2 regions of the Halobacillus sp. H74 genome follow, and region 2 is predicted to be linked to the other one. Evidence: predicted binding sites of a transcription regulator. Region 2 holds the regulator's gene; the other holds the start of a gene.
What was found. The regulator CtsR, encoded in region 2, represses protease genes until heat stress. The targets are predictions, from matches to a motif close to ATGGTCAATAAAGGTCAAACA.
Positions count from the first base shown of each region.

Region 1: a site for CtsR is predicted at 1,461-1,481, ahead of clpP (ATP-dependent Clp endopeptidase proteolytic subunit ClpP). Genes of this name have one in related genera too.

Region 1 covers NZ_JBQQCI010000004.1:454,007-457,427, forward strand. Annotated here, with positions in the region: gene whiA (DNA-binding protein WhiA) at 1-302, shown strand, start outside; gene ACTWPX_RS11475 (HPr family phosphocarrier protein) at 436-690, shown strand; gene clpP (ATP-dependent Clp endopeptidase proteolytic subunit ClpP) at 814-1,404, opposite strand; tRNA gene ACTWPX_RS11485 (tRNA-Arg) at 1,804-1,879, shown strand; gene ACTWPX_RS11490 (hypothetical protein) at 2,145-2,369, shown strand; gene ACTWPX_RS11495 (glutaredoxin family protein) at 2,748-2,969, shown strand; gene ACTWPX_RS11500 (sugar-binding transcriptional regulator) at 3,120-3,421, shown strand, end outside.
Region 2 covers NZ_JBQQCI010000013.1:241-3,661, reverse strand. Annotated here, with positions in the region: gene clpC (ATP-dependent protease ATP-binding subunit ClpC) at 1-313, opposite strand, end outside; gene ACTWPX_RS20005 (protein arginine kinase) at 333-1,403, opposite strand; gene ACTWPX_RS20000 (UvrB/UvrC motif-containing protein) at 1,403-1,951, opposite strand; gene ACTWPX_RS19995 (CtsR family transcriptional regulator) at 1,972-2,433, opposite strand; gene ACTWPX_RS19990 (MgtC/SapB family protein) at 2,595-3,287, opposite strand; rRNA gene rrf (5S ribosomal RNA) at 3,374-3,421, opposite strand, start outside.

The DNA of each region.
Region 1 (3,421 bases), on a different contig from region 2:
CTGTTAATCGTTTGGTGAATTGTGAAACTGCTAATTTAAATAAGACAATCGGGGCTGCTTTCCGGCAAGTGGAGAACATCAAATTCATAAAGCGAACTGTCGGTCTGGAGGCTTTACCTGATAAACTTCAAGAAATAGCCGCGCTAAGGTTACAGCATCAGGAAGTTTCTTTGAAAGAACTTGGTGAGTTTGTTTCTGGAGGCACGATCAGTAAATCCGGCATCAACCATCGCTTAAGGAAGATTGATGAGTTTGCTGATAAAGTGAGAAGAGGCGAAGTGATAGAAAACACAAGAAATTAATGTTTCTTTCACTGATTCATGCTATAATTAACTACAATTATAAACGCTTTCATTGTTAGAAAGCGTTCTTTTCCTTGTAAGATTGAATCCGCTTTCAAAAAACGATAGATATAGCTAGAGAGGAGAATGACTGGTGATTGAAAGTACTGTAAAAATTGAGTTGGAAACAGGGCTACAAGCAAGACCTGCTGCGCAGTTTGTGCAAGAGGCGAATAAATTCGCGGCAGACATATTCATTGAAAAAGAAGAAAAGCGAGTGAATGCTAAAAGTATTATGGGGCTGATGAGCCTGGCTGTTGGTACAGATGAGGATATCAAACTGATTGCAGACGGTTCAGATGAGGAAGAAGCCATTCGTGTTTTGTCTGCTTTCGTGCAGGAAACTTAACGTTATGTATGTGAACTAATGAACGTTCTCGATTAAGGGAACGTTCTCATAAGAGAGAAAAACCGCTGTGAATAATCACAGCGGTTTTCTGTAGTATTGCTAAAGAGATGTAGGAATTACATCTTATTTATCAGATGTTTTCTCCATAACTTTATCGATCAAGCCATAGTCTACTGCTTCGTGAGCTGACATGAAGTTGTCACGATCAGTATCGCGCTCAATGACTTCCATCGGTTGACCAGTACGCTCAGCAAGAATCTTGTTCAGTTTCTCGCGCATTTTGATAATTCTTTTAGCATGAATTTCAATATCTGAAGCCTGACCTTGAGTACCGCCCAGTGGTTGGTGAATCATTACTTCACTGTTTGGAAGAGCATAACGTTTTCCGGGTTCTCCGGCGTTAAGCAAGAATGCACCCATGGAAGCTGCCATACCTGTACAGATAGTAGATACGTTGGGTTTTATGAATTGCATTGTATCATAGATGGCCATACCAGCAGTTATGGATCCACCTGGTGAGTTGATATATAATGAGATATCTTTATCTGGGTCGTCAGCTGCCAGGAAAAGCAATTGAGCGACAACAGAGTTGGAGATGTTATCATCGATTGGGCTTCCGAGCATAATAATCCGATCTTTAAGTAAGCGGGAATAAATGTCGTAAGCGCGCTCTCCGCGATTCGTTTGTTCAATAACTGTAGGGACTAAATTCATTTTAAGTTCCTCCTTATCATCAAATTAATATGATGGAATACATTTATCATACAATTAAGGTCAATGAAGGTCAAACAAAAACATTCGACCTTTTTTTCTACTTAATTAGGAATTAAAAAAGAGCAAATCTTGGGTCTATCTCGATATGTAAACTCTAGTGATGTTCCAGTGATTTTTCTTTTGTTAAGATTCCTTCTAACATCATACCCTAATATTTTTCAGATAAACGTGTAACGTGTTTTATAGCTATATGAAGTGAACAGGAATTTTCAAGACCGCTCAATATATATGCTTTCATTAATATAGAAGAGCCCCCTTGAATTCATATAAAAACGAACTTAATAAAAGGGTTGCGTTTTTCAATGAATCTAATTATAATATTAAATGCATGTCACTTTTGCGCCCGTAGCTCAGTTGGATAGAGCGGTAGATTCCGGTTCTACGTCAGTCGGAGGTTCGAATCCTCTCGGGCGCGCTGAACATTGTCGAAAAAGGTCTTCTTTTATAGGAAGACCTTTTTTTATGTCGAAATTCACATTATATTTTTTCAGTATAATATAAGTGGAAAAAGCAGTTGCATAAATGTTATCTAGAAATACATTACGCAAGTATCACACATAAATTACACTAAGATGTCTTTTTCTTTTGTTATCTCGATGTAGTTTCTAATACCCTTTACTTATGTTATTATTATTTTATGTAATAAAAGACTTTTCGCTTTGAACAGAAAAGGGGTATTTATGACAAACCTAATCCGTTACAAACTGTTGTCAACTGAGGAAATTTCTGAAGACAGACGGATCCACGTGTTCGACATGCAGCAACAACAAAAATTGTCATTTAATTATGAATCGTTGAAGAGAACACCTGAGAACTATGCATGCGGAGAGTTAGCGGATTTCTTACAAAAAAGAAAACTGAAAATTGATAATGGTTTTTATGATGATAAAGGACATGCCTCCTAGAGCGTGTCCTTTTTTTGTTCAATCATTTATAATAGGACTGGATTAGTATAGCGTAGCATCAGTTACACGAGCCCCCTCATCGCGGATTGATTATTTATGGTGGTTCGGGGGAAGGTACCGTATAACAAAGTCCTCTCTTCGGCAAAAGAAGCTCTACTAAAGGATTACCAGAATGGTTGATGATTACGTGTCTAATTGTAATGATTATTAACTTGAATTTAACACAGTGATGGAAAAGACCATTTCTCGAGATTTAACACCGGACTTTTTCTTCTCATGAACTCTCCAGAAATATCGGAACCGATTTCCCGAATACGTACGTGACGTTCAACAGCGGGTTTAACAGATTAATAAGAACAGCTTAATGGAGTGATTGTTGTGTCAGAAGTTATCTTGTATACCAGAAATAAATGCCCTCTGTGCGAAGAGGTAAGGAACCTTATTTCCTTATTCAATGTGGATGTTATCGAAATCGACATTGAAACAGATCCCGTTCTCCTGGAGAATTACATGTTTGAGGTACCTGTCTTAAAGATTGGCAATTATGAATTGGATTATAGGTCTATCGACTACTTTGAGCTGGAAAAGCGTTTACAATAAAAAACGTAATGGTTTCCGCTTGCGTGTAGAGACCCCCACTGTTAATATAAAAATTGAAATGAGATATTTTTTTGCTCCGAGCGGGACATAATATGACTAGCTGGGACGTAATACATCCCAGGTGGAACCATTTCAAAAAGGAGCTTTTCCATGAGAGCGTTCATCGACTTACAAAAAAAATTATTCCCCGATGTCTTGGACGTTATTCAACGGCGTTATCTGCTGCTGTATTACATTCAGATTATGCAGCCTGTAGGGCGTAGAGCTCTGGCAGAGAACGTTGAATTAGCGGAGCGCACCGTCCGTAGCGAGGTTGATTTTTTGAATAAGCAAGGGGCTGTCGAGATTACGTCCAGAGGTATGCATTTAAGTTATGAAGGGCAGAACATTCTCGAACAGTTAGCCGAGTTTATCAAGGAATCTACTGGGATTAAGGTTTTAGAACAGCAATT
Region 2 (3,421 bases):
TGCCGACATAAGAGTGTCCAAGTTTACGTGCTTCATCCATAGACAGTTCGATGACTTTCTTAGCACGAGGTGTATAATGGATGGTTTGAGAAACTTTCTCCCCTTTTCCAATCAGCTTTTCCACTTCTTGCTGAATCTTTGAAGATTCGAGACCAAGGGCAGTCAATGCTTTGGCTGCAATCCCTTCACCTTCACTTACTAATCCAAGCAAAATGTGCTCTGTACCAATATTGTTATGTCCTAAACGTACCGCTTCTTCTTGAGCTAGCGCCAATACTTTTTGTGCTCTTTCTGTAAATCGCCCAAACATCATGGACTTTCCCTCCTAACAATTATTCTTCACTCTCTAATTGAAGTCGTTCTCTGATTAAAGAAGCTCTTCGTATATCCCTTTCCTCAGGGTTTAGCGTAGCTTCAGCATATTGTTGTAAAAACCCAGGCTGAGTCAAAACCATCAATTCATTTAAAATAGTGCGTGGAATATGGTCTATGAAACCTAAATCAATTCCTAAGCGTAAGTCAGATAGACATTTAGCTGCCTCCTTAGACTCTATGATTCGACTATTCTTCAAAACACCATAGGAACGAAAAATACGGTCTTCCAATTGAATGCCGGATCCCCTCATAAGAGCATCCCTTGCACGCCGCTCCTGGTCAATCAGTTGTTTGACGACACTGTGCAAATCTTCTACGATATCCTCTTCTGATTTACCTAAAGTGATTTGATTCGAAATTTGAAAAATATTCCCGACTGCTTCACTACCTTCTCCATAAATGCCCCTTACCACTAATCCAAGTTGATTGATGGCTGGAGTCATACGATTGATTTGCTGGGTCATGGATAAAGCAGGGAGATGCATCATCACCGAAGCTCTCATCCCCGTACCCACATTTGTAGGGCATGAAGTCAAGTAACCGCGCTTTTCATCAAACGCGTAATCAATTTTATCTTCAAGCCAATCATCAAGTTGAGAGGCCTGCTCTAATGCTTGATCCAACTGAAAGCCTGGGAAATATAACTGTATGCGAATATGGTCTTCTTCATTAATCATTATAGAAACTTGTTCATTTTGAGAAATAAGTGTTGCCGATTTATCCGATTTTTCAGCAAGGTGAGGACTAATCAAATGTTTCTCAACAAGAACTCTTTTTTCAATTGGTTGTAATGCTTTCATTTGGACCATTTCAAAATCTTTATAATCTCTAAAGGATTGCTTCTTGAATTCTTGACTGAAGAAATCTAACACCTTATCTAACGAACCCTCAGAAGCTATGATCGGGAAAGGATATTGTGAGAAGTTACGAGCAAGACGTATGCGGCTGCTCATGACAATATCGCTATCTGGACCCTCTTGTTTCATCCAAGGACTGATCGCCTCATTCATAAATTGCTGTAAAGACACTACTCATCACCATCCTCCCCTTTATGAAGCTGGCCCTCCAGAAATCTGATCTTATCTCTAACTTTCGCTGCCTCTTCGAATTCTTCCTGCTCAATTAATTGTCGAAGATTTAATTTATATTCTTCCACTTCTTTTCTCAGATGCAGATTGCCGCCTTCACGTTTAGGAATCTTACCATCATGGCTTGTGTTTCCGCTATGAACTCGCCTCAATATCGGATTCAATCGTTCATCAAACGTTTGGTAACATTCCGCACAACCGAATTTACCGATGCGTGCGAATTCTTCATAGGTCAGACCACAACTCGAGCATTTCAATTGTGTTTTTTTCGGGTATGCTTGCGAACTTTTATCTTTCAAGGGGGAAGGCGCTTCAGAATGAAAAAGACCTGAAAGGAGGTCATTCAAAGTAAAGTTCTCTTCTCCATAGTTCATGTACCCATTTTCCTTCGCACACTTTTCACACACATGGACTTCTGACTTTTGACCATTGACCACTTGAGTCAAATGTACTGTCGCTTGACGCTGGTGGCATTCCTGGCACTCCATATGAACCTCTCCCTTCCCTCTCAACATTTATATTTAAGGGTGAACAACATTGCGGTCATAATCCGCGTCCTCACTTCATCTCTTAACGGTAAAGGAAATGCAAGTACATCACGGTCAATGACACTTTCCATAAGCTTACCTTCCCGTGCTGTAATGATTTCATAGTCCACAAGTCTTGCCAAAATATCTATAGCCTTAGTTTGAGAGACACGAGGGTGGATCAACTCCATCACTTCTGAAATCATGTCTGAATCCTTACGATGCTGGACGCGGCTGATGCGGATATATCCGCCTCCTCCACGCTTACTTTCCACTATATAACCTTTTTCCACAGTAAACCGTGTTTTAATCACATAATTGATTTGAGACGGTACACATTGAAACCGCTCTGCAATTTCACTACGTTTGATTTCTACCGCCTGATGATTTTCATCTAAAATACCTTTTAAATAATCTTCTATGATGTCTGATATATTCCGCATTGTCCCTCCCCCTCTTTTGACTTTGACTATCTTTGACTTTAATTTTATTATACTCATTTATTTTTGTCACGCAACTAAATTGTTTATGAAGTTCATATCTTATATGTTTCCCCTTTTCATTATGAAATAAAACAAAAAAACTGCACAGTTTCACTGTGCAGTTAGGAACGATGGCCAAATTGCTGGACACCCTCTATATCGATCAATTGCTCTAAAAGTGCTGTACGATCAAAATCCTGATGTTTATCCAGCTCTATTACAATCTTCTTTTTCTCAGTATCCAATGCGACAATATCAAATTTTCTAACATGCAAACCAAAACGGTCAAATACCGCCAGAACGATATTAATCTGGAGATCTTTATCGATTGTAAAATGGAAAACATTCTTTCGGTTACCATTGAATTTTTCCTTTTCTACCTTGTTCAGGAATACCAGACTTAATAAAACTAAAATTGTTGTCACAGTTGCTACATCATACATACCGGCTCCTACCACCAAACCGATCCCCGCTACTGTCCATATAGAAGCAGCTGTCGTAAGACCCCGGATTGTCATTCCATTCACGATAATTGTTCCGGCTCCAAGAAAACCGATTCCACTGATAACATAAGAAGGTATACGTGCAGGATCAAAGCGCACTTGATCATATTCGTCTATAAATTCCTCAAAGCCGTAAAGAGAGAGCAGCATCATTAAACATGCTCCTACACCTACGAGAATATGCGTTCTAAAACCTGCAGAGTGATTCTTCACTTCTCTTTCAAAACCGATAAGACCTGATAAAATCAATGCAAAAAAAAGCCTGAATATGAATAATAGAATATCTTCATGGAAGAAATAAGTCCAATCCATATGTGCCCCTCCTTTCTTAATACATATGTCTAAACATCCAGATATAGAAAAAACCAGAAGGATTAACTTCTGGTTTCTTTCATATGACGTGGCGGCGTCCTACTCTCACGGGGATCGACCCGACTACCATCGGC